One region of the Exiguobacterium sp. s36 genome, then DNA from elsewhere that is predicted to be linked to it. Evidence: riboswitches for the same ligand, from Rfam matches in the RefSeq annotation. Region 1 holds a riboswitch; each other region holds the start of a gene.
The links. Region 1 has a riboswitch for thiamine pyrophosphate ahead of thiW (energy coupling factor transporter S component ThiW). Riboswitches for the same ligand answer to the same signal wherever they lie in the genome.
Positions count from the first base shown of each region.

Region 2: linked by a shared signal. The riboswitch ahead of thiT (energy-coupled thiamine transporter ThiT) and the one ahead of thiW (energy coupling factor transporter S component ThiW) in region 1 are both predicted to bind thiamine pyrophosphate.
Region 3: linked by a shared signal. The riboswitch ahead of KNP95_RS13650 (Ykof family thiamine-binding protein) and the one ahead of thiW (energy coupling factor transporter S component ThiW) in region 1 are both predicted to bind thiamine pyrophosphate.

Region 1 is NZ_JACSLW010000006.1:21,908-32,641, forward strand. It holds gene KNP95_RS12325 (LTA synthase family protein) at 1-1,431, opposite strand, end outside; gene KNP95_RS12330 (VOC family protein) at 1,545-1,943, opposite strand; gene KNP95_RS12335 (YcxB family protein) at 2,037-2,537, shown strand; gene KNP95_RS12340 (GNAT family N-acetyltransferase) at 2,519-2,998, shown strand; gene KNP95_RS12345 (hypothetical protein) at 2,993-3,259, opposite strand; gene thiW (energy coupling factor transporter S component ThiW) at 3,323-3,811, opposite strand; TPP riboswitch at 3,877-3,975, opposite strand; gene KNP95_RS12355 (hypothetical protein) at 4,000-4,320, opposite strand; gene KNP95_RS12360 (aminoglycoside phosphotransferase family protein) at 4,363-5,331, shown strand; gene KNP95_RS12365 (hypothetical protein) at 5,333-6,079, opposite strand; gene KNP95_RS12370 (hypothetical protein) at 6,172-6,864, opposite strand; gene KNP95_RS12375 (AAA family ATPase) at 6,963-7,883, shown strand; gene KNP95_RS12380 (DUF58 domain-containing protein) at 7,887-8,939, shown strand; gene KNP95_RS12385 (ribonuclease FAU-1 family protein) at 9,004-9,543, shown strand; gene KNP95_RS12390 (tetratricopeptide repeat protein) at 9,593-10,720, shown strand; gene KNP95_RS12395 (GNAT family N-acetyltransferase) at 10,731-10,734, shown strand, end outside.
Region 2 is NZ_JACSLW010000002.1:303,784-314,517, reverse strand. It holds gene rlmN (dual-specificity RNA methyltransferase RlmN) at 1-418, shown strand, start outside; gene KNP95_RS07095 (Stp1/IreP family PP2C-type Ser/Thr phosphatase) at 427-1,161, shown strand; gene pknB (Stk1 family PASTA domain-containing Ser/Thr kinase) at 1,167-3,110, shown strand; gene rsgA (ribosome small subunit-dependent GTPase A) at 3,155-4,039, shown strand; gene rpe (ribulose-phosphate 3-epimerase) at 4,041-4,697, shown strand; TPP riboswitch at 4,717-4,817, shown strand; gene thiT (energy-coupled thiamine transporter ThiT) at 4,894-5,466, shown strand; gene KNP95_RS07070 (thiamine diphosphokinase) at 5,466-6,053, shown strand; gene rpmB (50S ribosomal protein L28) at 6,112-6,300, opposite strand; gene KNP95_RS07060 (Asp23/Gls24 family envelope stress response protein) at 6,554-6,916, shown strand; gene KNP95_RS07055 (DAK2 domain-containing protein) at 6,939-8,630, shown strand; gene sdaAB (L-serine ammonia-lyase, iron-sulfur-dependent subunit beta) at 8,694-9,356, shown strand; gene sdaAA (L-serine ammonia-lyase, iron-sulfur-dependent, subunit alpha) at 9,369-10,256, shown strand; gene recG (ATP-dependent DNA helicase RecG) at 10,243-10,734, shown strand, end outside.
Region 3 is NZ_JACSLW010000008.1:3,643-14,376, forward strand. It holds gene KNP95_RS13625 (amidase family protein) at 1-1,043, shown strand, start outside; gene rlmN (dual-specificity RNA methyltransferase RlmN) at 1,113-2,174, shown strand; gene KNP95_RS13635 (SMP-30/gluconolactonase/LRE family protein) at 2,352-3,233, shown strand; gene KNP95_RS13640 (hypothetical protein) at 3,246-3,509, shown strand; gene KNP95_RS13645 (GTP-binding protein) at 3,614-4,807, shown strand; TPP riboswitch at 4,869-4,969, shown strand; gene KNP95_RS13650 (Ykof family thiamine-binding protein) at 5,051-5,644, shown strand; gene KNP95_RS13655 (ECF transporter S component) at 5,637-6,212, shown strand; gene KNP95_RS13660 (ABC transporter ATP-binding protein) at 6,205-7,533, shown strand; gene KNP95_RS13665 (energy-coupling factor transporter transmembrane component T family protein) at 7,533-8,267, shown strand; gene KNP95_RS13670 (hypothetical protein) at 8,283-8,870, opposite strand; gene KNP95_RS13675 (lytic transglycosylase domain-containing protein) at 8,905-9,597, opposite strand; gene KNP95_RS13680 (CPBP family intramembrane glutamic endopeptidase) at 9,676-10,374, shown strand; gene KNP95_RS13685 (alpha/beta hydrolase) at 10,331-10,734, opposite strand, start outside.

The DNA.
Region 1 (10,734 bases):
GTCAAGCTGGAACAAATCGACCGTGGAGTCGGCATCTGCTTTTATAGCCATCTCGTCACCGGCAGCGGTCAATCCGCTGTCGTGGTCGCCATAAAAGACGACCAAGGCGTCGTCCCACGTTCCGTTGGCTTTCAGTCGTTCAATCATGAGACCGACGGCGGCATCGGTGTAGTGGACGGTATGGTAATAGTCTTGCAGGAGCGGGTCCTCGTATTCCGATAGATCCAACCGTTTCTCCTCGTCCGGAATCTCATACGGCGTATGGCTCGTCAACGCGACCATGAAGGAATAGAACGGCTCTTCCAACGTGTCCAAGTGGTCGACCGATGTCGTCAGGAACTCCTTGTCGCCGACGGCCATACCGATGACCGGATCGGCCGGATAATCGTCTTGGTGGAAGAAGTGGTTGTAGCCAATCTGCTCATAGAAGTTGGCACGATTCCAAAACTCCTTGTCGAACGCATGCATCGCGGCCGTATCATAGCCGGCTCGTCGTAACTGCTCAGGCAAGGCGTCAAACGTGTTCGTCGCATACTGCGTATACACCGAACCTGATTTGACAGGATAGAGCGAGGCGTTGACGGTAAATTCCGCATCGGACGTCCGGCCCTCGTGCGTCTGATGATAAAAATTCGGGAAATACAGCATCTCATCACGAAGCGCGTTCAAATTCGGCGTCAGTTCCTGCCCGTTGACCGTCTGACCGATCACGGACGCTTGGAACGACTCGAGCTGGACGACGATGACGTTCGTATCGGCTGTGGTCTCAACTGGTTCGGTCGCTAACGCTTCGATTTGGCTGCGCTCCCGTTCTGTCAGGTCGCCACCGAGATGAAGGGCGTCCTGAATGCCGCGGAATGCATCGAGGCCGTGATAGCCCCAAAAGCCGAGCTGATAATACTCGCGCATATTTGAAATCGGGCTTTTCCGGTGATCTGTTTCGGCGTAATGAACGACGGTCGGGACGGTAAAGACGATGAAGCCGATAAGAAAACCGGCGACCGCCAAACGGCGACCGAGACGTTTCGGTTCCGTGATGGGGTGTCGCTTCATATAGAGGAGGACAGCCGCGTAGACGAGCAAGTCCGTGAACAAGATGAAGTCGGGCGCTTGAATCAGTGTCAGAAAGCCGCCCCCGACGTCTCCCATCTGGCCGATATCAGACAGTAGGGCGGCCGACAGCAAGTTACCGAAATAGCGGTAGTACCAGACGTCCGAGATGAGGAGTGTGCTGTGCAGAAACAGCGACGCGAACAAAATCCAGCGGCGCGTCTGTTGTTTTATGAGTAGCGCCCAACTCGTCATCATCAAGATGGTCGCTAGATTGATGAACAAAAAGCGCAGGTCGAACGCGCTCGCCGTCAACAGACTGAATAGGAACAGCTTGGCGAGGGAGAGCGATAAGTAACTCCAATAATCGAGATATTTCATGAAAGGCCTCCAAACGTTACGGACAAAGTGTGTTCTCTGTCATGTACCTGTTCGAAGACGGCGAAAAACATGAGGGTGTGCGATTTTAGCAATAAAAAAAGCGAGGCAGCGCCTCACTTGATGACAAACGTGTCCCGGAGCTCGATAATCGTGCCTTCCGGGGCTTTTAATTTACTCAAATGACCATCAACGACGAAGTAGATGTTCCCACCGTGCTTTGGTAGGAACGTTACACCGAGGTCCTCGAGGCGCCGCACTTCTGTTTCGAGGTCATCGACATAAAGCGCGAAGTGGACCGGGCCGGCCACGTGCTTTGAATAAGGCGACAACGTCTCGTCGACTTTTGCCGTTTGAAGCTCGATATAGAAATCGCCAAGTTTGAGCCAGCTGTTGTACGCGCGCGTATGAAAGTCAGGTGACTCCTGAACGAGTTCGAAGCCGAGCGCCTCATAAAATTGTTTGGACGCCTCATAGTCGGGTGTTTGAATACAGATGTGATGGATTTGTTTCATGATGTCACTCCTTTCTTTTAGTTTATCCAATCAACGTCCTGAACGGAACTTTTCTTCATACGAGACGTATAGGACACCGAGGAGGGAATGATGATGAAAATCCAATACGAATTGACAGAAGACGACTATATCCGGTTCAACTTGAGCCATATTAAACGTTCGAAAACAGGAAAGCGGATGATCCTCTTACAGCGAATCATCGGACCACTTATCTTTTTAGGCGCTGCTTTCGTGCTGGCGACGTGGCTCCAAGAGACGGACTGGTGGCTATATGGCATATACGGGGTCGCGAGTATTCTTTGGTTCCTGTATTATCCGAAATACTTTGAACGGCATGTCCGGAAGCAGACGCGGCGTCTCATCGACGAGCGCAGCAACGAAGGCATGATTGGCCCCCACACGATGGATTTGGAGGAGACTGGTCTGCGCGATTTAAATGAGTTCGGCGAGACGCGTGTGTCATGGGCAGGAATCAAGGAAGTCGTCGAGGAGGACGATTATGTGTATCTATACAACTCCTCGGTCAGCGCCTATATTTTGCCGAAGCGCGGACTGGACATGGAAGAGGTGCGCCGATGGCTGCCGATACGCTGACGATTCAACTTGTCGATGACACGAACCGGGAGGCTGTTGTCGCCTTGACCGTCGCTTCTGACCAAGCTCGCTTTATCGAAACAAACACCGAATCGCTTCGCGAGATGGAAACCGATGTCAAATATGCGTGGCAGTGCTATGCGCTTTGTCGCGATGAGCATCCCGTCGGCTTCATGATGATTGGGGCCGAGAACAAGATGGAGCGTTACATCTGGCTCGATCGATTTATGATCGATGTGACAGAGCAAGGGAAAGGAATCGGGTCACGCTTTTTACAGTTGGCACTCGTGTGGATTCAAGAGCGATTCGATGTGGATGACCTCATCCTCAGTCTCCATCCGACGAACGAACCGGCGAAACGATTTTATGCGAAGGGTGGATTTGTCGACAGCGGCTTGATTGATGAGGCAAACGGGGAAGAGATTTGGGTGTATCACGTCAAACAGGGACAGCCGTCATAAGTCGGCCGTCCCTGCTTTTGTGGACGATGTATTTTGGACAGCACTGCCCGCTTTGAAAAAGAGAACGATCGCGGCCACTCCGAAAATCGAGATGAACACGTTTTGAAGCAACACATCGACGAACATCGGCTCGCTGGAAAACGTGCCCGTCGCAATCTGAGCATTCCAGCGGGTGAACGTGGCGATGCGTTCGAGCGTGTACAAGAGACCGGACATGAACAGGCAAGCGGTGGCCGCCAATAATAGCGTCAATCGATTCAAGAAATGACCTCCTAATATCTGATATCCTGATTTTACCATTTACTATCGGTGGGAGGGAAGTATTTATCGCTTCGCCGTGAGCGGTCGCAATTGCTTGACCCGAGCCAAGACGATCCAGCCGAGCACGGCCCCAGTCACACTCGAGGCAAGGAAAGCTGGGAAGAAGAACAGCGCCCCGAACTCGCTCCCCATCAATAACTTGGCGTATGGGACGGCGACGAGCGAAGCGATGAGGCCAGTCCCGATGACTTCACCACATGCGGCGAAGGCTACGCGGTTCGTCCTCATATAAAAGATACCGGCGAGCAGTGCGCCAATCATACCACCAGGGAACGCGAGGAGCGATCCAGTACCGGTCATGACACGGACGAGTCCGGTCACGAACGCGACGAGCACGGCCCCGATCGGTCCGACGGTGACGGCGGCGATAACGTTCACCATATGTTGAATCGGATAAGCACGGGCGACACCGGTCGGAATCGAGATGAACAGGGAACCGATGACGGCGATGGCGACGAGCATCGCCATCCAAGTGAGTTGTTGAATTCGCATGAATAAGTCTCCTTTCGAAATGAAAACGCCACTTCTCCAAGTGGAAAAGTGGCGTGGAAAGACAGACGAATCCCACACCACTTCCCTACGCTGGTATGAGCCAGATCAGGTTCGAAGGGTCCGGCGCATGCCGTCTCAGCCCGAAGGCTCCCCTAGTGGTCGTTTATTACGTTAAGTATAGCATACCGTCATTTGATGCGGTCGAGCTTTCTTGGTCGGAACGTGACATAGATCGTGCCGACGAACAGGCCGTATAACAAAAGGGAGAAGACGAGATTGATTAACCATGGGAGTGTCCCCATGAACACGTCGACGGAAGCGTTTTGAAACCAGACGAGCGCGAACGACAGCCCGATGAAGCTGATGACAAGCGTTGTCCAAAAGCCGATGTCCCGGCGCTTGAACAGACGCCAGACGAGTAGCCCGATGAGGACACTGACGACGGCCGTCGCCCCTAAATACATATACAAGATGGCATCGACCGGGTATGAGTAATACACAACGTCCATATCGTTTCCTCCTAGGAGATGATGAAAGAAAGGGTGAACAGGATGAGTCAGGCAATTCCATGGCGTGACCGAGCGTTTCGTGAACGGTTCGAACGATGGATTGACGCAAACGTGCCGAGTGCGACATGGCACGTCGTCAAAGACACCGATTTGACGTATTTGGTTGTTGGCCAGGTCGACGCGGAACGTTACTTCGCCAAAGCGGTGACCGACATCAGCCGCGGTGAAGCCAATCTGTCGGCGTTTCTAGCCGAGCGGCATCCGGGTGTCGTCCCTGACGTCATCGCCATCGATTCAGCCCGAAACTGGTTGCTCATGCGAGATATCGGCGGAGCGGCGTTACGTGAACGGCCGGACGTGAGTCGATATGAAACCGCGTTGCGCCAATACGCACAACTGCAGCGCCAGGAAATCGACCAAATCGAGACCTATTTGTCTTACGGCCTCCCGGAACGGCGACCGGCCAAGTTGAAGGATGAAATCCAAACGTATTTGCCTGAGCTCTGTGCTGGGCTTGAGCCATACAAAGCCGAGGCCATACTTGCGCTTCAAGACGAATTGATTGCCATGTGTGACGAGCTGGCAATCGGGATGCCGATGAGCCTCGAGCACGGTGATTTGCACGGCGGCAACATCTTCTGGCGGGAACGGACGAATGATTTGTGTATCCTCGACTGGGGCGACGCGACGGTCACGCATCCGTTTTTCGGCGTGCGCGTGTTTTGGAACGCATTGTACGATTTATTGCCGGAAGAGGACGAGGTCGTCTGGTATGAACAGATTCAAACGATGCGCGCGGTTTACTTGAAGGCGTGGAGTGGCGTTGCACCCGAAGACGTGCTTTGGCGTCACCTGTTGATTGCCGAAGAGCTCGGTTGCGTCTACCGGGCCTTGTCGTGGTACCTGTACGTGACAAAATATCGGCACAATGCGGCAGCGTCGAGCGATAAGCCGGCGCAATGGCTCAACTTGTTACTCGAGTACCGGGACTTGAAACGACGCGTCCGATAAGTCATTCATGCTTCTGAAGTAAGGTTTCGTAATCCGTCTCGTTCCAAAACAGCGGGGCAATCGACTCCGGCCCTTTGAAGATCTCACCGTCTTGGTCGTAGACGATGGCGTAACCGCCCTCGACTTCAAAGACGATTAAATCGGCCTTCACTTCCTTGACCCCGTTCCCAGCGATGATGACATCTTCGAGCGGGTCGCGCGCCACTTGTACGCCCCATTCGTCGAGCTCGACGATGAGCGCGGACGTATAGGCGTGGCGGTTATAGAGCGCCTGGAACTCGTCTTGTGTCAAGACGACGTCCGTCGGCGGGGCACTCGTTCCGTATTTTCGTTTCTCAATCTCTTCGACGAATTGAAGGAACGACGCTTCTTGCCAAAATAGCGGCGCGACCGACTCGGGACCGTTGGCGATGTCTCCATTTTCACTCTCATAGACGGTGGCGTACGTGCCGTCGTCGAGTTTGAACGGATGGATATCGGCGTATGTATGATGGATGCCGTCGCCGGCGATGACGACGTGCTCGAACGTCTCGCGGAACGGGGTGATTCCATCGTTCTCGAGGGCCTTCAAGAGCGGCGGGACTTTTTCATATTGGTCGAACACGTCCTTGAAGTCTTCGCGCGTCCATGTGGTGATTTCTTCGGACGATGGCTCGTTTGTATCAGCCGGGACGATTGGTTTCTCGACTGGATCCGTGCATCCGGTAAGCAAGAACACACTGAATCCGAGCAAGCCTAGGCGTTTCATTAATCAAACCTCCTAAGAAAGTTACATTTTTTCCCTATTATCAATGAGCGTAGCACGTTTACGTCTTTGTGAGAACCTGGGTACTTTCTCGTTCAGGGGTGTCGCTGTAAGTAGCGGTCGAGTGCCTCGTGAAACCTTTGTTGTTGCTCGAACGGGATGTCATGATCGGATGTGGGACCATAGCGAATCAGATGATAGAGCGAGGCATCGATATCTGTCAGGTCGATGCGCTCGAACCAGTCGACGACCGTCTCATTCGTCCGAAGTTTTAACTCAGGGGCGAGCGACGCGTTGAACGTGATCAGCCAATCCCTCAGTTCGATATTCGTGAGCATCGGGAACGTCCGTGCCTCAATCGATGTGTCCGCGTTGAGGGACAGTGGCACCGGAGCATCCGGCCTAGACGAGAACGTGAATCTTTCCCACCGTCGACGACGCAGCCATCGATGCACGCCATAGACGGTCAACCCGATGGCGGCGAGGAAGGCGAACAATGTGCCGAGTCCGCCGGGGGCATCACCATTCCCGCTACCAAATTTGAATTTGAGCATGTCTTCCTTCACTTGCCGTTCTCCACCTTTTCCCTTCTCATCGGTAGAACCCAAATCAATACCACCTTTTTGCGGTGGGGCCTCTTCTGGCTTGCCCATTTCGATCACACTGATTGGAGCAGGTGTATGGATTGTTTGAAGCCAACTGAACGTCTCCTTGCTAATGAAGACGAATGTCACAACGAGACAAGCTGTCATAACAAGGAACCCTGTAAATCGAGATGACCACTTCATCCTTTCCCTCCTTACCGGAATGTTCAGACTATTTATTGTCTATATTACCATAAACAGGTAAACTTCGAATAAGACATCTACCAATGGAGGGGAACGAAATGGGAATCGAAGCGGTCATCAAACAGTTGAATGAAGTGTATTTGGGGAAAGGTGAAGTCGTCCGGCTCTGCTGCACGGCGCTTCTCGCCGAAGGGCACATCTTGCTCGAGGACGTACCTGGAACGGGGAAGACGTTGCTCGCCAAAGCGATCGCCGGCAGTTTGGACGGGTCATTCTCGCGCATCCAATTTACGGCCGATTTGCTCCCGTCCGACGTCATCGGGACCGACTACTTCAATATGAAGACGCAAGGCTTTGACCATCGGCAAGGTCCGATTTTCGCGAACGTCGTCCTGATTGATGAAATCAACCGGGCCGTCCCGCGCACCCAGTCGGCGCTGCTCGAAGCGATGGAGGAACGACAAGTCTCAATTGGTGGGAAGACGTATCCGATGCCGAAACCGTTCTTTGTCATCGCCACGCAGAACCCGATTGAATCGACCGGGACGTTCCCGCTCCCAGACGCGCAACTTGACCGGTTCCTCATCTCGATTCCGGTCGGCTATCCGGACGCCGCCGAAGAGCGGGAACTGTTGTTGCAAGTGTTGACCGAGACCCGCAAACACATCGAAGCCGTGACGTCACTCGCCTCGCTGCAAGAAGCACAAGCCGAGACGAGACAAGTCGCGATTCAAGACGATGTCCTCGATTATATGCTCGATCTCGTCCATGCGACCCGGGCGCACGCGTCTGTCGAGGTCGGGGTCAGCCCGCGCGGCGCGATCGCGTTGCTCCGCGCGTGTCAAAGCTATGCCTATTTGGCCGGCCGGCTATATGTCATCCCGGAAGACGTCAAAGCCGTGGCGCCGTACGTGCTCGCCCATCGCATCAGCTTGACGCTCGAAGGCGGCATCAAGTCGACGAAAGCGAACGTCGTCGCGCACATTCTGGACACGGTGCCCGTGCCGGTCGAGGGCTGACGGATGATCCTGTCCACGCACGCCTGGTTGCAGCGCCGGCTCCTCCCTGTATATCTCGTGAGCGGAGCCATACTCGTGTTCTTCCCGTACGTCTATGGGTTGGGCTATCTATGTTTCATTATAGCGAGTGCGATTTGGATGCTCGAGCGGACGCGGCAACAACTTGAGCGGCACATCGATCTCCGGTTCACACAATACGAAGAATTGCTGTTTGTCGGAGATGAGAGTCGGCTCGTGTTGGTGGTTGATGGGGTGGACGAGTTGAATCGGCTCGGACTACCGCTACGGGTTCGCTTGAAGGCGAGCTCAGGAATCAGCTTTCCGGCGCATGAGCGCCTTCCGAACGTGCTCGACTATGAGGTCGATGTCGGTCGAGCCCGGCACGAATTGATCGTGCGCGCCGAGTATCGCGGTCCAGCCATGTTCGAGGAGTGCGTCATCGCCGTCACGCTCCCGTTTCGCCTTGGGACGTATTTGTATGAACGACCGATCGATACAGAGTGGACCGTGCTTCCATCGCTCCTGTTGCATCCACCGGTCGGGACGAAGCGGCTAGCGCTCGGGGACCGGCCGCACTTGGCGTCACCGCTTCGAAATCCGTTGCAACTGATCGGGTCGAAACCGTATGAAGGGGAACCGGTGAAGGAGATCGATTGGTATGCGACCGCAAAACTCGGACGACTGCAGTCGAAAGTGTTTCAACAGACGACGCTCGATACGTTCACGTTCGCCTTGGATTTGACCGGTCCGTCCGGTTATACGCTCCATCACGACTTTGAATCGCTCATCAGCCAAACCGCCTTCGTCACATCGCGCCTGTTAAAAGAGGACTGCAAAATCGAGTTGTTCTTGAATCGATTCAATGAGGATGGGACGATGCTCCATGTCCCGCTTCAGGAAGGCGAGCGCGGCATACGCTTCATCTTGCTGCAGTTGGCGACGATTCACCCAGGGAATCGCTTCATCTCGACAGACGCCTTTACGCGGATGGTCGAGCGAAAACGATTGAAGCAAAGCCACCTCGTCTCGTTCAATCAACACAATCTGTACGATTGAACAGGGAAATGTCGGATTTTGGCGAACTCTTTACGTATGAATTGGGTCAAAAGGAGAGAGACATATGCCAAAACGGAAATTTGCCAATCGTCGAGACTGGGAACGGATTTTGCAACATCGCTACGCGCAAATGGAGGTACATGATGACCGTTTCTCCGGGACCGTCGCCTTGTTTCAAATCGATGCGGTCCGCGCACCTCAATATAAGATGCACAAGGGAGAAGAGTTCATCGTCGCCGATGCCGGTTACAGCTGGCTCCAATATTTCCCGGACGACGAGCCGTTCGGTGTGACCGTCATGTTTAATGATGAAGGGCACATCGTTCAATGGTACATCGATATCGTCGAAGCAATCGGATACGAGGACGGCATCCCGTATATGGACGACTTGTTGCTCGACATCCTCATCTTCCCGAACGGGGACGTCGTCCGCAAAGACGAGGACGAGTTCGAGGAAGCGACGGAGGCCGGAGAACTGACGCCGGAGCTCGTCGAGCAGGGCTGGCGTGACTTCCATGCGACGCTCGACCGGATTGAACGTCGGGACTTCGTCTATTTCGACTTGGCGAACGAGCATTACACCGAGTTGAAGCAAAAACTTTGAACGACCTGTTCCCTTTGGTACAGTGAAAGAAAAAACAGGGGGACGAATCATGAAAATCATCAATACCGAGACGTGGTCGCGCAAGAAGTACTACGAATTCTTCAAGGCGTTTGACGCTCCACATTTCAATGTGACGGCGAGCGTTGATGTGACGAAGTTACATACGCACGCCAAACGGACCGGCCAGTCGTTCTTTAAACTGTTCTTGTACGGTGCTGTCAAGACGGCGAACGCCATCCCGGAGCTTCGCTACCGCATTCGCGGCGACGAGGTCATCGAGCACGACGTCGTGCATCCCTCGTTCACCGTCATGATGGACGATGACGTCTTCAACTTTTGCACGGCGACCTATAAAGACGCGTTCCCGGACTTCATGGAAGAAGTGACGGCCCGGATGAGCGGGGCGAAACGGGAAGTCGTTGTCGGCGACGATGAGCCGGACAGTCTGCTTTACATCACGAGCGTGCCTTGGGTCACGTTCACGAGCATCAGCCACCCGACACACGACCAACAGCATGATACGGTGCCGCGCATCGCCTGGGGCAAATTCACGGAGACCGGTGATCGGATGACGATGCCGCTCTCGGTCCAAGCCCACCATGCCCTCGTCGATGGCGTCCATGTTGGGCGCTATTACGAATTGTTGCAAGCGTGGCTTGATGACTTGAGTGACTTGGAAGTCCAAACCCCAGAAGAGAAGGGGCTCGATGAAGCGATTCGTCTCCGCGAGAACGGAGAGCTCGAACGGGCGAAGCAGCTGTTCCTGATGTTGCTCCGGCAAGACGAGAAGAATCCGCGCCTCCATGCCCATTGCGCCTCGTGTTATGACTCGCTCGGCGAAGAGCGTCAAGCCGTCCCGCATTATGAACGGGCGATTCGGCTCGGGCTCACTGGAGACGAGCTCCGTGAGACGTATATCGGACTCGGCAGCACGTATCGGGCGCTCGGCCGCTATGAGGACGCTGAGGCGTTGTTCGCCAAGGCGATCGAACAGTTCCCAGACATCGGGGCGCTCAAAGTATTTCAAGCGATGACCCATTATAATCTCGGACGCCACAGTGAGGCGACCGGTACGTTGCTCGAACTGCTCGCAAGCCCGGAGCCGGATGACAGCATTAAACGGTATCGTCGCGCCATCGCGTTTTATGCGCGTAACTTGGACGAGACATACGATTAAGGAGAACCGGATGA
Region 2 (10,734 bases), on a different contig from region 1:
CATCAACTTCGCAATCTCGCTTCACGCGCCGACGACGGATATTCGGACACGCCTTATGCCGATCAACCGTGCTTACAACTTGGACAAGTTGATGGAAGCCGTCAACTACTATACAGAGAAGAGCGGTCGCCGCATCACATTCGAATACGGTTTATTCGGCGGGGTTAACGACACGGAAGAACACGCGCATCAACTCGCTGACTTGTTGAAAGGCGTCAAATGCCACGTCAACTTGATTCCAGTCAACCACGTGCTCGAGCGCGATTACGTCCGCACACCACGTAAACAAATTTTTGCCTTTGAAAAAGTGCTCAAAGATCGAAAAGTGAACGTGACGATTCGTCGCGAACAAGGTTCGGATATCGATGCGGCTTGTGGGCAGCTTCGAGCGAAGGAGCGCGAACAAGAAACGAGGTAATCACGAAGATGGAATTAGCATACCGAACCGACCGGGGCCAAGTGAGAGCACAGAACGAGGATGCCGTCTTGATTTTAGGGGACGAACATGCCGGAATTGCTCTCGTGGCCGACGGGATGGGGGGACATGAAGCCGGGGAGGTCGCGAGTCAGCTCGTCATCGAGCAGTTTCGCCGTGCCTTCTCGACGCTTCCGGCCTCGCCGATGGAGATGGAGAATTGGTTCCGCCAAAACGTGGAACTGGCCAATGATCAAGTGCTCGATTTCTCGAAACAAGCCAACCTCCTCATGATGGGGACGACGATTGCCGGTGTCTGTTGGCACGACGAGACGATCGTCATCGTCCACGTCGGGGATAGTCGTGTATATGCCTTGCGAGATGATAAGCTGCAGCAATTGACGGAAGATCATTCCTACGTGAACGTGTTGAAACAACTCGGCGAATTGACCGAGGAAGAGATGCGCGTCCATCCGAAACGTAACATTATCACCCGTTCAATCGGCTCGAATGAGCATGTCGAACCTGATCTGCAAGTGTTTGCCGAACCCGAGTTTGACACGATTTTAATCTGTACGGACGGCTTGACGACTCATTTGACTGATGAGGAAATCAAGCAAGTCTTGAAACGTCCCGTCTCGGCGGACGTCAAGGCGGATCAATTGATCGATCAAGCCAACCGTTTGGGTGGGAGTGACAACATCACCGTTGCCCTCGTCCAGTTCACAGATAGAAAGAGAGGATGAATCCGATGCGAAGTGGAGAACGAATCAACGATCGTTATCGGATCGAACAGCAAATCGGCAGCGGCGGCATGGCAAATGTCTACCGGGCTCACGATGAGATTTTAAACCGAACCGTCGCCATCAAGGTGTTGCGATCTGAATTCTCGCATAACGAACAATTTATACGCCGGTTCGAACGGGAAGCCCACGCGGCGACTAGTCTGAACCATCCGAATATCGTCGCCATCTACGACGTCGGAGACGAGCGTGACATCTATTACATCGTCATGGAACACGTCGATGGGATGACGCTCAAACAATATTTGCAAGAAGAGTACATATCTGTCGACGAGGCGCTTCGCATCATGGGACAGATTTGTGATGCCATCGACCATGCCCATGCGAATCGAATCATTCATCGGGACATCAAACCGCAAAACATGATGATCGATCAGAGCGGCAACGTCAAAGTGACGGACTTTGGGATTGCGGTGGCCATGTCGAACGCGACGCTGACCCATACGATGTCAGTGCTCGGCTCGGTCCATTACTTTTCTCCAGAACAGGCGCGCGGAAAGTTCGCCGATGAGAAGTCAGATATTTATTCACTCGGTGCCGTCCTGTATGAACTCGTGACCGGACGCGTTCCGTTCATCGGCGAGACGCCAGTCGCCGTCGCACTTCAACATTTGCAAGACGACCCGATTCGACCGATGGATTTGAACCCGAACATCCCGCAAGCGCTTGAGAACTGCATCATGCAGGCGCTGGCGAAATCACCGGGCGCCCGTCACACATCGGTCGCCGCCTTTAAGAAGGATTGCATGACGGCGCTCGACCCGGAACGTGCGAACGAACCGAAACGCCTCAGTACGGAACAGGACGCATTCGATCAGACGCTCGTCATGTCACCGGTCGTCCCGGACGAACCGAACGTCAAAGAGACACCGGAACAACCGGTCGCACCGAGCGAACCTGAGACAGCGAACCCGAAGCCGAAACGGAAGAAGAAGTGGTGGCTTTGGCTCCTACTCCTCTTCTTGTTGATTGGCGGCGGAATCGGGGCATATGTCATCGCCGATGAGATGTCCCGTGCCGTCGTGCCAGACGTCGTCGGGATGACGAACGACGAAGCGACGACCGAACTCGAAACAGCCGGTTTTGTCGTCGAAGCGACAGAGCGGGCGAGCGATAACATCGCCGCTGGCGACGTCATTTCGCAGACACCGCAAGCCGGTCGGAAACCGAAACGCGGAACGACCGTGACGATTGTCGTGTCGGCCGGGAAAGAGACGGTCGCGATGCCGGACGTCGAAGGATTGTCTCAGTCGGCGGCCGAGCGGACGCTCAAAGACCTCGACTTTGCGGATATCGAAATTCAATCCGAGGCGTCGGAGACGGTCGATAGCGGCGATGTCATCTCCCAGTCGATTGCTCCGGACAACGAGGTCGTCCCGTCTGAAGAGACGGTGACGCTCGTCGTCTCGACCGGTAGCAATAAAGTCGAACTCGCCAATTTAGCCGGGTATACGTTTGAGGAAGCGACGACGTACGCCGAACAGAATAGCTTGAAAATCGTCAAACGAGACGAGTATTCAACGAGCGTGCCCGCCAACCAAATCATTCGTCAGTTACCGACGGCCGGAACAGCCGTCGACCCGGGGACGGAATTGACCGTCATCGTGTCGCAAGGGGTCGAACCGACCGACGTCTCGATTGAACGGGAAGTCAACGTCGAAATCGATCCGCCTGCTGAAGGCGAAGAACCTGTGGCACTCGAGGTCGTCATTCGGACGGTAGACGCCCGTGGCGAAGTCGAAGTGTTGCGTGATAAGATAACGGAGACGACGACTTACTCGTATACGCTCGTCATTGCACCGGACGAAGTCGGAACCGCGACGATCGAAGTCGACGGGGAAGTCGTCCGGACGGATACGGTGACGTACGCACAAGCAAAAGATTCACAATGAAGAGGTGGCGCGCGCGTCGCCTCTTTTTCTAAGGAGGTCATAGGATGAAAGGTACGATTATTCGATTACAAGGCGGGTTTTATGATGTCATGACGGAAGAGAAACAAGAAATCCGTTGTCGCGCCCGCGGCAATTTCCGCAACCGGAACATCTCGCCGGTCGTCGGCGACGATGTCGATATTCAAGACCAAGGGGACGGCACAGGCTATATCTTGGCCGTCGATGAGCGGTCGAACCATCTCGTCCGCCCGCCGATTGCTAACATCGATCAAGCGTTCTTGCTGTTCTCGGTCAAGGAACCGGCATTCTCGTTCCATCTGCTCGACCGTTTCCTCGTCTTAATCGAATCGAAGCAAGTCCATCCGATTATTGTCTTAACGAAAATGGACTTGTTGACGGAGTCGGAACTCGAAACGATTCAAGCGGCAGCGGCCTTATATCGGTCAATCGGCTATGAGGTCATCGAGACGTCGACGGAGACCGGGTCGGGGATTGAACAAATTCGTGGGTCGTTTAAAGAGAAGACGAGCGTGTTTGCCGGACAGACCGGAGTCGGCAAGAGTTCGCTCTTGAACGCGGTCGCGCCGGAACTAGAACTCGCGACCGGGAAAATCTCGAAGTCGCTCGGCCGAGGCAAGCACACGACGCGTCACGTCACGCTCATCACGCTCGCTGACGGGCTCGTCGCTGACACGCCTGGTTTCTCAAGCCTCGAGTTCCCAGAAGAACTCGAAGTCGAGGAGATGCGCTGGTGCTTCCCTGAGTTCGTCGAGCGGCACGACGACTGTAAGTTCCGAGGCTGTGCCCATTTGAACGAACCGGGTTGTGCCGTCAAAGCGGCCGTCGAGGCGGGAGAAATCGCTTCCACCCGTTATGAGAATTATGTTACGTTTATGGCAGAGTTAAACGATAGACAACGGAGGTACTGACATGATTAAAATTGCACCCTCGATTTTAGCGGCGGACTTCGCCAACCTAGAGGCAGAAGTGAAGGCGGTCCAAGAGGCCGGCGCGGATTATATCCATTTTGACGTCATGGACGGTCAATTCGTCCCGAACATCTCGATCGGTCTCCCGGTGCTCGCGAGCTTACGGAAGAAGTCGGACATGGTGTTAGACGTCCACTTGATGATCGACCAACCGGAGCGCTTCGTCGAAGACTTCATCAAGGCGGGAGCGGACATCGTCACCGTCCACGTCGAAGCGACGAACCATTTGCATCGCGTGCTTCAACAAATTAAGGCGGCCGGAGCCAAGTGTGGCGTCGTTCTCAACCCGCATACGCCGCTGTCATTGATTGAACACGTGCTCGGTGACGTCGACATGGTACTTCTCATGACGGTGAACCCTGGCTTTGGGGGTCAGAAGTTCATCGAATCGGTCGTGCCGAAAATCGCGGCGTTGAACGAGATGCGCCAAGCGCGCCGTCTCGACTTTGAAATCGAGATTGACGGCGGCGTCAACGCGGAGACTGCGAAATTATGTATCGATGCCGGTGCTGACGTGCTCGTGGCCGGCTCGGCCATCTATAACGAGCCGAGCTATAAAGACGCAATCGATAGCATTCGCAACGCATCTCGTGTATAATCGTCCATAGAACAACAAATATTGTCGCAAGGGGTGTCACATTCTGTGGCTGAGAGGCATACGCTAACCCTTTGAACCTGTTCCGTTCACACGGACGTAGGGATGTGGCGAAAATGCACGTTGCTACTCGATAGCAGCATGGCGTTTACGTCATGCTGCTTTTTGTCGTTCGCTCATATTTTAAGGAGGGAAATAGATGAAACAACGTTTAAAATTACAGGCGCTCATTGAAATCTCATTGTTCGCCGCACTCGGTTTGATTTTTGATTTGCTCATCCCGTTCCGGATGCCGCAAGGCGGGTCGATCAGCTTGGCGATGTTGCCGATTTTCGTCATGGCGTATCGTCACGGTTTGAAAGGCGGACTTGCGACCGGTGCACTTGTCGGAACGCTGCAACTGCTGTTCGGGGCCTACATCTTCACGCCGGTCCAGTTCCTGCTCGACTACACGTTCGCTTACGGTGTCGTCGGGATGGCGGGACTGTTTGCTGGTCAAGTGAAACGAGCCGCCAAGGATGAGGCGAAAAAGACGCTCGTCGTTTATTTGGTGCTCGGCGCGCTCCTCGGTTCACTGCTTCGTTACGGCGCCCACGTCTTGTCGGGGATCGTCTTCTTCGCCGAATACGCGGAAGGTCCGGTCGTCGCCTACTCGTTCGCCTATAACATGACGTACATGCTCCCGTCCTTCCTCGTGTCGGCCGTCGTCCTCGTCCTCTTGTTCGTCTCGGCGCCGCGCTTCGCGACGCTCGCGACCCGGGACGTCCGCTAATGCGGGTGTTGATTGTGGCGGCCAGCCCGGAACCAATCTCGGGACTCCCGCGTGACGTCGATTACATCATCGGCGTCGATGGGGGGTACGAGACACTGTTGAACCACGGGCTGAACCCAGATCTCGTCGTCGGCGATTTCGACTCCTTCACGGGCGAAGTGCCGATCGACGCCGTCCGCTATCCATCTGAGAAAGATGTGACCGACCTCGAGATCGCTCTCGAGGCGGCACGGGGGCATGGCGCGACGGAGATGATTGTCTACGGTGCGCTCGGCGGCCGGCTCGATATGACGCTCAGCAATATCGGTCTGCTCGAGGCGTATCCGGAGATGCGTCTCGTCACGGCAGGGCAGACGGTACGACTCGTCGGGTCGGGACGCTATGAACTCCCGCGTCAAGACGGTCACTATTTGTCGCTCATCCCATGGAAGCAGGCGAACGTGACCATCCGCGGCGTCAAATATCCGCTCGACCGTCACGATGTCGTCAGCCATGAGGCGCTCACCATCTCGAACGAATGGGACGATGAAGCGGCGGATTTGATCGTGCACGAAGGCATGGTGCTCGTGCTGTATGTCAAAAAATGAACACAAAAAAATCCCATCGGCGAATGCCGCTGGGATTTATTTCGTTCGTGTATAAAAATTATACGCGTTCAACGAGACCTGATTTAAGAGCGCGAGCTGAAACCCAAACTCGTTTAGGTTTACCGTCAACGAGAATACGAACTTTTTGTACGTTTACACCCCAAGTGCGTTTTGTCTTGTTGAGTGCGTGCGAACGGTTGTTACCTGATTTAGGTGATTTACCTGTTACGTAGCATTTACGTGCCATGCGTTTCCCCTCCTTTTTTATGTGGGTTCGTCCTAATAGACACTCGTTTATATTAGCACGGGTTTTTTCACGATGCAACTAGAAAATCATAGGATGACAAGAAAAAAACTTGACATTACTGGAAAGGATTTTAATAATGAATGAGGGTTACGGCTACAATTGACCGAGTTTATGGAGCAGGTTCTTTTAATAACTAGGTACTTATTGTAGAATGTAGTGAAGGAATCATTCCGAATAAAGGAGGCTACTCCATATGGCAATTGAAATGAAGACAACATATGGCAATATTGACATCACGAACGACGTGGTCGCGACACTCGCAGGCGGTGCGGCGATGGAATGTTTCGGCGTTGTGGGAATGGCGTCTCAAGCTCAATTGAAAGACGGGATCGCAGAACTATTGAAACGTGAAAACTACGCCCGAGGCGTGGTCGTACGTCAAGATGGAGAAGACGTACATATCGACATGCACATCATTGTAAGCTACGGGACGAAAGTGTCGGAAGTCGCATACAACGTGCAAAGCCGTGTAAAATACACGCTCGGTGAAACTTTAGGATTAAACGTTTCGTCGGTAAACATATTCGTACAAGGCGTTCGTCTGACGAATGACTGACGAGAACGAAGGAGGATTTGGTGTGGGTTTAAAACGTTTAGATGGATTGGTGTTCGCGAACATGGTCGCGAACGGTGCAGCCAACTTGAGCCAGAATGCGGATTATGTAGATTCGCTTAACGTCTTCCCGGTGCCGGACGGCGACACGGGGACGAACATGAATTTGACGATGACATCGGGTGCGAAAGAAGTGGCCGCACTCAACTCGGCGAATATCGCTGACGTCTCATCGAAGTTTGCACGCGGTCTCTTGATGGGGGCACGTGGGAACTCGGGCGTTATTTTGAGCCAGTTGTTCCGTGGTTTCGGTAAAGCAATCGAAGGCAAGACAGAAGTGTCGACAGTCGATTTCGCCGAAGCGTTGAAACGTGGCGTCGATACGGCATACAAGGCGGTTATGAAACCGGTTGAAGGAACGATTTTGACGGTTGCTCGTGAAGCGGCCGACGAAGCGCTCCGTGCTTCAGAGTCGACGAGCGACTTCAACGAGTTCATGGAACTCGTGATTGTCGAAGCGAAAGCTTCACTCGAACGGACACCGGACTTATTGCCGGTCTTAAAAGAAGTCGGCGTCGTCGATTCAGGCGGCCAAGGCTTGCTCGTCATTTATGAAGGGTTCCTCGCGAGCCTCGAAGGCAAAGAACTTGAGAAACCACATGCACCGGTCATGGATGCGCTCATTGAAGCTGAACATCATGCCCACGCCGCGCAAGGATTCATGTCGACGGAAGACATCGAATTCGGCTATTGCACGGAAATCATGGTCCGGTTCCAAGACGAGAAATTGAAGGACGTGCCGTTCAACGAGGACGCGTTCCGCAATGAATTGTCTGAACTCGGTGACTCGCTCCTCGTCGTCGCAGACGAAGAGTTGCTCAAAGTTCACGTTCACGTCGAGACGCCAGGTGACGTCATCACGAAAGGACAGCGTTACGGGGAACTCGTCGCTGTCAAAATCGAGAACATGCGTCAACAGCACTCGACCATCTTAGAAGAAGAACATGGCGCCAACCAGCACGGCGTTCAAACGGCTGCTCCGACGGCTCCGAAGGCGAAAGCGCCGTTCGCGATCGTTACGGTCGCGATGGGCGAAGGTGTCAGCGAATTGTTCCGTTCACTCGGGGCGGCCCACGTCATCGAGGGCGGTCAGACGATGAACCCATCGACGGAAGATATCGTCAAGGCGATTGAAGCGGCCAACGCGGATCACGTCTTCATCTTCCCGAACAACTCGAACATCATCATGGCTGCTGAACAAGCGGCCTCGGTCGCACCTTGCGGCGTCTCGGTCATTCCGACGAAGACGGTGCCACAAGGACTCGCGGCAGCGATCGCCTTCAATCCGGAAGCGGATGTGGAAACGAACGAGAGCGTCATGAAGGCTGCGGCAAGCGCCGTCAAGTCTGGTCAAGTGACGTATGCGGTTCGTGATACGAGCATCGACGGTGTCGAGATTCGTAAAGACGACCACATGGCGATTGCCGAGAAGAAAATCGTCGCCTCATCGGCTTCGAGCCTCGAAGCGGCGAAAGCGCTTGTCGACGCGCTCGTGGATGCCGATGACGAAATCATCACGATTTTGACGGGCGAAGGTTCGTCAGCGGAAGACGTCGTAGCACTCTCGGCGTATATCGAGTCGAAGAACGACGAGATTGAAATTGAGGTCCATGACGGGAAACAACCGCTCTACTCCTACATTTTTAGTGTGGAATAAGCTGTAACTCAGCCCTACCTTCTGTATAATGAAGGTAGGGTTTTTTTGAAAGGGGGAAATGCGATGAAATATCGCAGTGTGTTTGATATCATCGGTCCGGTCATGGTCGGTCCATCGAGTTCGCATACGGCCGGAGCCGCGCGCATCGGCCTCATGGCTGGGAAGTTGTTCGGGCGTACGCCACGGCTCGCGCACATCACGTTTTATGGGTCGTTCGCCGATACGTATCGGGGGCACGGTACCGATGTTGCCATCGTCGGCGGCATCATGGGCTTCGATACGTTCGATTTGCGCATCCCGCAAGCACTCGATATCGCCAAAGAGCGCGGTATCGAGGTCGTCTTTGAGACGAGCGATGCGTTGACAGACCATCCGAACACGGCCCGGGTCCACCTCGAAGACGAGGATGGCACGTTCGAAATCGTCGGGATTTCAATCGGCGGCGGGACGATCGAGATTACCGAGTTGAACGGATTCCCGCTCAAACTGTCAGGCGGCGGTCCGGCACTCGTCGTGTTGCACCATGATCGCTTCGGGGCGATCGCGGCCGTGACCGGCATCTTGGCCCGGCATGAGTTGAATATTGGGCATATGGAAGTGAGTCGTCACGAGAAAGGCAAGCAAGCGCTTATGGCGATTGAGATTGATGAACATCTGTCAAAAGACGTGTTAGCGGAAATTGAACGGTTACCTCAAATCGAGCGGGTAGCCATCTTTGGGGAATAAGGAGAAACCAATATGTTTAAATCAGTAGAAGAATTAGTCAGAACGGCAACAGAGCGAGGCATTCCGATTTCAGAAGTGATGATCGAGCAAGAAGTGCACGTCAGACGCTCGACGCGGGAAGAAGTCGTCGGCATGATGGAGCGCAATCTAGAAGTGATGGAAGAAGCGGTCGCCCGGGCACTCGAAGGCGTGACGTCCGTGACGGGTCTCACGGGGAACGATGCCGTGCTCATGACCGACTATATCCGTTCCGGCAAATCGCTCGCCGGAGACTTGATTTTAGATGCGGTCGCAAAAGCGATCGGCACGAATGAAGTCAACGCGGCGATGGGACGCATCTGCGCGACCCCGACCGCCGGAAGCGCCGGTGTCGTACCGGGTACGTTGTTTGCGGTCAAAGAACGTCTGGAGATGGACCGTGACGCGATGGTCCGCTACTTGTTCACGTCAGGAGCGTTCGGCTTCGTCGTCGCCAACAACGCCTCGATTTCGGGAGCGGCTGGTGGTTGTCAGGCGGAAGTCGGATCAGCGACCGGGATGGCCGCCGCGGCCATCGTCGAAGCGGCCGGCGGGACGCCGGAACAATCGGCGACGGCGTTTGCAATCGCACTGAAAAACATGCTCGGTCTCGTCTGTGATCCAGTAGCTGGGCTCGTCGAGGTACCGTGCGTCAAACGGAACGCGATGGGCGGGGCGAACGCCATCGTTGCGGCCGATATGGCACTCGCCGGAATCACGTCCCGCATCCCTTGCGACGAGGTCATTTCCGCGATGCATGAGATTGGTCAGATGATGCCGACCGCGTTGAAAGAGACAGCGCGTGGTGGTCTCGCCAATACGCCGACGGCACGCCGTCTCGAACGAAACATCTTTGGAGAGAAAGAAAATGTCCAGAAGTGAGGCGTTGACGACGCTGAAAGGGGTCGGGCCAGAGATGGCCAAAAAATTAGAGACGATGGGTCTCGAACGAATCGAGGACGTGCTGGAGCACGTCCCGTTTCGTTATGAAAATTATAATAGCGGCACGGTGACGACGGCCATTCACGGCGACCTCGTCAAATGGAGCGGCACCGTACAGGCGGCACCGCTCGTACGCTATTACAGCAAAGGCAAGAACCGGCTCCAATTCCGCTTGTTGCTCGAGGAGCGCTACGTCGTCCACGTGACGATGTTCAACCGGGCCTTTTATAAAGACAAGCTCGCGCTCGGCGCCACGGTGACGGTCAAAGGGAAATGGGATATGAACCGGATGACGATCAGTGCGACCGACCTCGAGTTCGGTGAGCTCTCGGATGGGTTGCAACCGATTTATTCGCTCCGGGCCGGATTGACCCAAAAGAATTTTGGACGCATCGTCAAACTCGCATTCGAACAGACG
Region 3 (10,734 bases), on a different contig from region 1:
TCCTCGGGAAAGCGAACTTGTCCGAATGGGCCAACTTTTTGACCGAGGGCATGCCGAACGGCTGGAGTGGGGTCGGTGGCCAGACGCTCAATCCATATGGGGACAAGCTCGATGTCGGAGGGTCGAGTTCAGGTTCGGCGTCAGCGGTCGCGGCCAACTTGACGTTGCTTGCCGTCGGCAGCGAGACGAGCGGCTCGATTATTCACCCGAGCGTCCATAACGGAATCGTTGGCATCAAACCGACCGTCGGGTTGATTAGCCGCAGCGGCATCATCCCGATCTCCCGGTCGCAAGACACGGCCGGCCCGATGGCACGGACACTCCGGGATGCGGTGCTCGCCCTTGAGGCGATGGTTGGGGAAGATCCAGCTGACCCAGCGACGACGCATCTTCCGGCCGGTCCGCCTTACCGGACTTGTCTTGATGAGCGGCAAGCAGTCGGGATGCGTGTCGGTGTCGTCAAGACCGATCTGTCGGAAGAAGAGCAGGTGCTCTACGACGAAGCGATCGCATTGCTGAAACAGAGCGGCATCGAGATCGTCACCGTCGAACTGCCGACGAAAGCAGGGCTCGACCAAGGGGATATCCTGTACCATGAGTTCAAGCTCGGAATCGAGGCGTATCTCGCCTCGACGACGCTCCCGTATGAGACGTTGTCGGATTTGATTAACTGGAACAACAGTCATCCGGAGACGATTCCGCATGGACAGAAGACGTTCGAGAAAGCGAACGAACAATCGGGCCGCTTGATTGAGGACGCCTATTTGACGCGCCGCCTCGACGACGTCTATCACGCCAAGACAGACGGCATCGACCGATTGTTGGCCGAGCAGGAACTTCATGCGCTCGTCTTGCCGCATGACCACAATTATGACATGGCGGCGAAAGCCGGCCATCCGACCGTCACGATCCCGTATCGCTTGAAGGCGAGCGGGGCCCCGTTCGGTCTATCGTTCACCGGGACGAGCTATGCCGAACGCGACTTGATTCGTCTCGCCTATGCGTTCGAGCGTCACGTGACACGTCCCGTCCCACCGTTATAAGAACGTTGCACAGGTCGTCCACGTCCGCTACAATGGTACGTATGCGGATTGAAGAAAGGACAGATAGCAATGAAACCATCTATATACGGGCTGACATTCGATCAGCTGACGGAAGCGTGCGTCTCTTGGGGATACAGCTCCTTCCACGCTAGACAAATCTGGGACTCGCTCTATATCGACCGAGTCAAGCACATCGAGGACATCTCGGTACGGGCCGAGGTACGTGAGGCGCTCGCCGCCGAATACGTCATCTCGACGCAAGACCTGTTCGTCAAACAAGAAGCGGGCGACGGGACGGTCAAATTTTTACTTAAATTGCATGACGGACACTATATCGAGACGGTGCTCATGCGTCACAAATACGGACGTTCGGTCTGTGTGACGACGCAAGTCGGCTGCAACATCGGCTGTAGCTTCTGTGCGAGCGGCCTCTTGAAGAAGACGCGTGATTTGACGGCCGGCGAAGTCGTCGAACAGATCATGACCGTGCAACATTATTTGGACGAGGTCGGAGAAGGTGCCCGCGTCAGCCATATCGTCGTCATGGGAATCGGGGAACCGTTCGATAACTTCGATAACTTGGTCGATTTCCTCCGTGTCGTCAAAGACGAGCGCGGACTCGCCATCGCACCGCGTAAAATCAACGTGTCGACGAGCGGTCTCGCCGACAAGATTTATAAGTTCGCGGACCTCGATCTTCGCATCAATTTGGCGCTGTCACTCCACGCCCCGAACGATGCGTTGCGGACGCAAATCATGAAAATCAACCGGGCGTTCCCGCTCGACAAGCTCATGCCGGCCATCCGGTATTACGTCGAGAAGACGAACAAACGCATCACGTTCGAATATATTCTCTTATCGAAAGTGAACGATTTGCCGGAGCACGCCGAGGAACTCGCCGACTTGATTGACGATATTAAAGACAAGTCATACGTCAACTTGATTCCGTACAATCCGGTCAACGAGCATATTCAGTATGAGCGGAGCACGTCTGAGGACATCATGGCGTTTTATGACGTCTTGAAGAAGCGGGGCATCAATACCGGTGTCCGTCTCGAGCACGGGACTGATATCGATGCGGCCTGTGGCCAGTTGCGCAGCAAGCATATGAATGTCGAAGGCGCAAAATGACAGAGACTCCTTGAATCTCCTGATTCAAGGAGTTTTTTTGTCTTCTGCCCTAGATGGATTGCCGGCCCGGTTCAGTATTTTTCGTCCGAGCGGTTGCTATTTTGGGAAATGTTGAATAGAGAGTGCCCCCTCAGGGAATAGTCACTTGAAATCAATGTAGAGAGTGGAGGCAATTCAATGGAGACAGTAAACGCTGCGTTATGGATTCGAGTTCGAAATACGCTTGGGGAAGGCCCGTGTTGGGATGCGGAACTGAAACGCTTCTATTGGGTCGATATCGAGGGACATACACTTTGGTGGTACGATGAGAAAGAAGATGAACTGTCGTCGTTCGATATGGGACAACAGATCGGGTTCGCGGTCCCGAAAGTGACGGACGGCGTCGTCGTCGGCTTGAAAGACGGGATTTATGAGTGGGACGAGACGTCAAAAGAGCTCGATAAAATCGTCGAACTCGACGACCCAGAAGGAAAGCTACGCTTCAATGACGGGAAAGCCGACCCGTACGGCCGCATCTTCGCCGGCACGCTCCATCTTGAAGACGAGGCGGAACAAGCGACGCTATACCGGTTGAATCGCGACGGCAAGACCGAGGTCATGTTGAGCGAATTGACATTATCGAACGGACTGACATGGTCACCTGACCATTCGACGTTCTATCATATCGATACACCGACCGAGACGGTCCGTAAGTACGCCTTTGACTTGAAGACGGGAACGCTCGGCGAAGGAGAGGCAATCATCGATTTTTCAGTCGAGGACGGATTCCCGGACGGCATGACGTCCGACGAGGAAGGGTTTTTATGGATTGCGCACTTTGCTGGCGGCCGCGTCTCGCGCTGGGACCCGAAGACGGGTGAAAAAGTGCTCGAGGTGCTCGTGCCGGCCCCGAACGTCACGTCGTGCTGTTTTGTCGGCGACGATTTGAACCAACTCGCCATCACGACGGCTCGTGAGGGGATGGATGACGAGGCGCTCGAAGCCCATCCGGACGCAGGGTCGGTCTTCAAAATCGAGACAGACGTGAAAGGAATGCCGCTCTATCGGTTTGGACGATAAGGAGGTAAGGAGATGGTGAAGCGATTGCTCGTTCGTGCAGGCATCGGTTTGGCACTCGCGGCCGTGGCCAGGGTCGGAATCCAAAAACTACTGGATGCGAAACGGGAAGACAACCACACGTATTTGAATCCGCGCTGGGATGAGGCCCCGAGTGTCGATGCCGATAAGGATGAGGATGAGGTCGGTTTGACACAGCTCGATTCGATATATCGGGCCGAATGGCAGGCGAACGCGTACCCCCGCTCCGAGGCGGAACGCAAGGCGTTAGAAGAATAGGGGAAGTAAGCACGTCCGGAAACGGGCGTGTTTTTTTCTTGACAAGAAAGACGCGACCCGTCATCATCTAAAAAGTAATGATTACGATTTAGGAGTGGGGATATATGAAACGAATTCCAATCACGGTGCTGTCCGGTTATTTAGGGAGCGGCAAGACGACGTTGATGAATCATCTGTTGAACAATCGGTCAGGCAAGAAATATGCGGTCATCGTCAACGACATGAGCGAGTTGAATATCGACGAACGATTGATCGAGCAGAATGGCTTCTCGCGGACGGACGAAAAATTGGTCGAGCTATCGAACGGCTGCATCTGTTGCACGCTGCGTGAAGATCTGCTCGAAGCGGTGCAGGAGATCACGAACGACCGTGAGCTCGACGGGATCATCATCGAGTCATCCGGCATCTCAGAACCGATTCCGGTCGCCCAAACGTTTACATACGCAGATGACGCCCTCGGTATCGATTTGACGAGCCGCGTCTATATCGATGCGATGGTGACCGTCGTCGATGCGTATCGGTTTTTGAAAGACTTCAACTCGGGCGAGTCGCTCCATGAGCGCAAGCAGGCCATCGATGAGACGGACGTCCGCGAAGTCGTCGACCTGCTCGTCGACCAAATCGAGTTCGCGGACATCATCGTCTTGAACAAGGCGGACCGCGTGACCGAGACGGAACTCGACGAGATGGCCGGGCTGTTAAAGGCGCTCAACCCAACCGCCAAACTGTTGACGTCGGTCCACGCGAACGTGGAACTGACCGAGCTGTTGGACGTCAATCTGTTCGATTTCGAGCAGGCGATGCACGCCGCCGGCTGGATTCAAGAACTAGAGGCCGAGACACACACACCAGAGACGGAGGAATACGGAATCAGCTCGTTCGTCTATCGCCGCCGTCGTCCGTTTCATCCGGAGCGGCTCCACGCCTGGATTGAGGCGTTCCCGGATCAAGTCGTTCGTGCCAAAGGTTTCTTATGGATCGCCTCCCGGAACGACATCGCTTGCCTATTCTCGCAAGCGGGGTACGCATCGACGCTCGAACACGCGGGACGTTGGCTCGCGACGTTGCCGGAGGAGGAACGCCATCTCATGTTCGCGGCAGAACCTGAGCTCGCCGCCGACTTCGTCGAGCCGTACGGGGACCGTCAGACGGAGCTCGTCTTGATCGGGCAGCAGATGGAGCGTTCGGTCATCGAGGCCGGACTCGACGCGTGTCTATTGACGGATGAGGAGATGGCGCTCGATTGGACGACATTGCAGGACACGCTTCCGGGGAACGGTATCGTGACTTTCACATAAACCGTTTACAAATTCGGAGCGGTCGTCTATACTTCTCGTTGCATAGATAACCGCATACATTGGACTACACTAGGGGTGCTTCGGCTGAGATGTGAGCATGGCTCCAATCCCTTATGACTCGATCCGGGTAATACCGGCGTGAGGAAGTGTGGCACTTTTTCTAATGGATTTTTACATTGAACGAGTGGCCGCATTCTCATGGATGCGGCTTTTTTGTGTACATACAATAAGGGGGAATAGAACATGAACAACCAATGTGGTACGAGTCCGATTGTCGGATTCCGCTTTACGCTGAGCCCAATGACATCTGATTTTGTGAGTATCATCAAAGGGGCATTGAAAGAGACGAACTTGCAAAACGTTTGGCGGCATACCGATGACGTCTCGACTGTCATCCGGGGACGCAGTGAGCATGTGTTCGACGTGGCCAAAGCCGTCTTGTCACATGCAACGAAGACCGGGGAACATGTGTCGATGAGCGGGACGTTCTCGGTCGGGTGCCCAGGCGACACGGCAGGAGACAATCTGCTCGACGTGACGACTGATCCTGTGAACGGTACGGTATCGACCCAGTACGTCTCTTCCCAGTTCGCCCTCTATCCGCTCGGGGACGCGAAGTATATGGACATCATCTACGAAGAAATTGCGTTTGCGAAAGAGCGTGGCGTCTTCAATGACTCGATGCATTACGCCTCGGGCATTCACGGCGACATCGAACCGGTGTTTTCATTTTACGAGGCGACGTTCGACCGGGTCCGTGCGAAGACGAGCCACGTCGTCATGACGGTGACGTTCAGCGTGAACAGCCCGTCACACGAGGGACGTAACGATGCTTAAGTCGTGGAAGTTAAAAGAAATCGTCTTGTTGGCCATTTTATCGGTCGTGTTCGCTGTCGTCTATTTGGCGTTCGTACATGTCGGGAATCTATGGGCTGGCTTGATTGGACCGATCGCGTACGAATGGATTTTTGGGATTTGGTTCATCGTCTCGATTATTGCGGCTTATATCATCCGCCGACCTGGCGCCGCATTCTTGTCCGAAGTGCTTGCGGCGACGATTGAGATGATGATTGGTAACGCGATTGGACCTCGTATTATTTTAGTCGGGATCATTCAAGGACTTGGTGCTGAAGCGGCGTTTGCGGTCACGAGCTACAAGCGATATGACCTTTGGGTGCTCATGCTGGCCGGATTTGGTGCAGCTGCGACTAGTTTTGCGTATACGTACGTCATGGGTGGACTTGCTGCCCTCAGTCCGACATACGTGGCGACGATGTTCGCGTTACGAGCGACGAGCGGGATGATCATTGCCGGTCTGGGAGGTAAGATTTTAAGCGACTTGTTGCTTCGGACGGGTGCGCTCGAAGGGTATGCCATCGCGCGTCAGGGACGTGTGCATGGTTGATGCAGAACAGCTGTCATTCCGCTATCCGGAAAAACAGAGCAAAGTATTGACGGACATCACGCTTCAATTAACGGCTGGGAGGACTCTCATTACAGGGGCGAGCGGGTCGGGGAAATCGACATTGTTCTCTTTGTTGAATCGTCTGTATCCAGAGAACTGCGATGGAATCGTGACGGGCAAACTATATTTGTTTGACCGCTCTTATGATACGTATGCAGCTGGTGAGGTGAATCGTCGTGTCGGAACGGTGTTTCAAGATCCTGACAGTCAGTTCGTCATGCAGACGGTCGAGGAGGAATTGATTTTCACACTCGAAAATTTTGCCGTGGCGAGGGACGAGATGATGACGCGTGTGGCCAATATTTTAGCGGAATTGCAGTTGACCGATTATCGTGACCGAGTCATTCATGACCTTTCAGGTGGAGAAAAGCAACAAATCGCTGTCGCCTGCGCCTTGATCGGGAAGCCAGAATGGCTACTGCTCGATGAGCCGCTCGCGCACCTTGATCCCGAGACATCAACCCGTTTCGTTCAGTGGCTCGACAACGTCGCACAGACGGTAAACGTTGTCATCATCGAACATCGACCCTTCCTATGGGGCGGGTTCTTCGACAGAGAAGTGGAACTCGTGAACGGACGCATCAACTATGATGGACCGTTCGTTGCCCGCCCGGATTATACGTTCTCTCCGGTCGAGGTGACAAAAGGAGATGATTTTTTATTTCACGTACCGCAATTAAACAAAAAAACATTCAATTTAGCAGCGAGCAAGCTGACCGTCGCCGAGGGTGATCTCATTGCCGTACTCGGTCGAAACGGCAGTGGCAAATCGACTTGGCTCAAGAGCCTTGCCCGCGAACATCAAGAAGTCGGACTCGTCCCACAATCTCCGGCTCATCTGTTTATCACGAGTGATGTGTCATGTGAGCTCGCATATGGCCATAATCGTCCGATTGGGGACATCATGAACCGGCTCGGACTTGGACCGTTTCGTAACGACCACCCACTCTCGCTTAGTCACGGGCAAAAACGAAGGCTCGCCATCGGCGTGATGATGCTCTCGAATAAACGGCTCATCGCGTTCGATGAACCGACTGCTGGACAAGATGAGGTATCGCTTCGTGCGCTTTATGAATTGATGGTTGAACGAATCCGCGCCGGCCAGACGGTTCTGTTTGTGACACACGACCTTAGTTTCGCCCGAATCGCGAACACCTATTACTTGATGCATGAAGGTTACTTGAGTGGGCCATATGATGCATCGCTCTGGAATGAGACAGAGCTACTACAAGCTCACGGTTTATTGCTGGAGGAATCGTGATGACGTTTCAAGAGATGAATCCGACGATTAAATTTATGACCGTGACGTGTCTCATGTTCGGTCTTGCCTTTATGTACAATCCATGGACGCCGCTTGCGGTATTCATCGGAACGCTTATACTTCAACTTCTTTTTTCTAACGTGAACTGGAAGCGGTGGGGGCTATTCATGATTCCGTTTTTATTCACCGCGCTCGGGACATTGTGGACGACGCTCGTCTTTGGAAAAGAGACGGGCGGGGAGGTCATGTTCACGCTGTTCGGCAACGACGTCACCGTCGAAAATGTGATACTAGCAGCGACGCTCTCCTTACGGGTATTAGCATTCACCGCGTTGTCACTCCTGTTCACATTGACGACGGACCCCAAACGGTTCGTCTACAGCTTGATGCAACAAGGGAAGTTGTCGCCTAAAATCGCTTACAGTGTCTTCGTCGGCTTTCGTTTCTTTCCGATTTTGAAGCATGAACTGATGCAGCTGTATGAAACGCATGCTTTGCGAGGCGTTCGTTTAGAGACGCGACTCGAACGCATTCGGCACGTTCCGAATTTAATCATCCCGCTTCTGGCCGGATCAATCCGACAAGCGGAACGCATCGCGTTCTCGATGGAGGCACGCGGGTTCACGGGGGAGCCTCGAGCTACCTATGAACTGGTTCCCGTCACGCGGAGTGACTTTCTGATGGCGTCGCTCTTACTTCTATTGTTCGGAGTGAGCGTATGGATTGGCATATAAACGAAACAAGACGACTCACTCGGAGTCGTCTTGTTTCGTTTCTTTCACGATTCTAAACTTCGGTTTGACCGATTCGTTATTGAACGCCTCGAGCACAGTGTTCTCGTTGGCCATACGAATCTGTTGCGGCTCGCCTTTGGACGTCGTACCGATACAGAACATATGAGCCTCGTGGTCGGCGAACAGCGTCTTATACGGAGTCGCATGGTGCATCAAGCGCCCTGGAGAGCCCCAGCCGACGATTGCCATCCCGCCGGTCGCCTCGACCTCGTCGAGCGTTTCCTCCACGTAATGAAAGTTGACCTCGTCAAGCTGTGACTCGACGTAAGGCAGATTGTCATTGATGGCGAGTGTCGGGACGAGACTGATGACGCGCATCTCACGGATCGGTTGATCGAGATGGTTACGCATGAGCATATACGCCCTCTGTGTGGTCGTGCCAGACAAGAAGGCATCGCTCATCCGGGGTGAGTAGATGATGACGGCACAGATGACGCCGTCGACGACATCTGTGAATTCGTACGTTCGCATATATCGTTTCGTCTTGTCCTCATTGAAGACCGACTTGACGCGAATCGTCACTTCCTCGATATGGGTGTTCATAATGTTTCCTCACTTTTGCTCAAATAGTGCCAGGTCAGACCCAGCCGGCGAACCATTCCAAATAGCGAATCGTATAGCGGGCGACTTGTTGCGTCGCCGACGCCTTGTCATCTGGTAAATAAGACACGTCAGTTTGATATGACTCATAAAACGACATCACATCGTTGACATACTGCTCACTTCGGTTGTACTCGAAGATGGCGTTCCGAATCGAATCAGTCGAGTCTGCCGTCGTCCCACCGTGCTCACTCAAATAATATGCAGCCGTATGGGCCGAATCGACGAGACTGTGCGGGTCGGCCTGACCGTCATTGTTGCCGTCCCGTCCGAGACCGCCATACTGTTCGATGAGGGCGAGGTCTGTCAAATCGACTTCATCCTCGGGGACATCTCCTTTTTGGTCGTCGGTGTCGTACTGCCAACCAAGCCACGTCCGCGGCATGAATTGGAACGGACCGATCGCCCCGACCGATGAACGCATCGATGAGCTATGGGAGAAAATCGTCTCGACGCGATGGACCGCGGCGAGGAGTCGCCAATCGACGTCATAGGTCGCCGCCGCATCCTCATAAACGTCACGATGGACGGCGGGGATGCCATGATCCCCGTAATAGGCCCGGAAAAGGGCGTTGTTCACTTTATCATGTTGACCAAACCAGCCGATTGCGCCGAGGCACAGCACGATCACAAGCAAGAGACCGGTCAGTCGCAAAATCAATCGTTTCAAGATTCCGCCTCCTAGCTTTCTAGACAATACCCGAATAGTGTAGCATATAGCTAACAGGAAGGACAGGAGTGGATATCCATGCTCGAACAGGCCGTCTTTACCATCATTCTCGTGTATTTATTGATTGTCCAATTGTTCAACGCCCGGTTGATGAAACCGATGATTGAAACGCTCGGACGAAGCCGCGTGTACGATCAGACCATCAAATCGGCGTGGGGGCTCTGTTTGCTGTTGCTCGCCCTCGTCTTTTTGTTCCAGGTCCCGCCTGAAGCGGTCGGGCTCGGCTTCGCCCCGGCCGAGGGGGATTTGCGCGCCTGGCAGTTCTTCTTTTTGACGAGCGTCCTCATCTCCGCATTGATCGCGTTCTATCTGCTCGTGAAAACGTCTCCAGGTTTGCGGCGCCGGTTACGGACATATTATGAGCTCGAGATTGAACGGTTGCTGTTGCCTCAGACGATTCAGGAGGCGAGAGCGTGGGGCGCCGTGTCTTGGACGGCTGGAGTGACCGAAGAGTTCATCTTCCGTGGCGTGCTGCTCTACACGGTCACATTGTGGGTGGACGTCTCGCCCCCGATGCTCGCCTTGATCGGCGGAGCGTTATTCGGGTTGGCCCACGCTTATCAAGGTGTCCGAGGCATCCTCGTGACCGGTCTCGTCGGGTGGGGGCTCGGTTATTTATATGTGGCGATGGGTATCCTCTGGCCGGTGATGGTCGTTCATGCCTTGCTCGATCTTATTGCTGGACCGATTCACGTCGTCGATTCAGAAACTGACTGACGGCCGCCTCATACGCGGGCTGGTCTTTCAAAATACAGTTCGTATGTTCCGCGCCGTGGATGAGGGCGATCTCATTTTTGCGGTTGAGCGCATTCATCTCGACGGACATCCAGGTCGGGACGAAATCGTCCTCTGTCCCATGGATGAACAAGACCGGCACATCGATTGCCGCGAGCGCTCGTTTCGGTCGGACTTGGTGCATCCGGAATCCGGCTCGCGTCCAAAGGAAGTAATTGATTCCCGGCAACAACAAATCACCAGGCAGTCGGTGTAAGACGTTCAACTGATGGCGCATGAGTTGTCTCATGTCATCGAACGGGCACTCGGCAATCAAAAAATCGACATCTGTCAATGGACCGG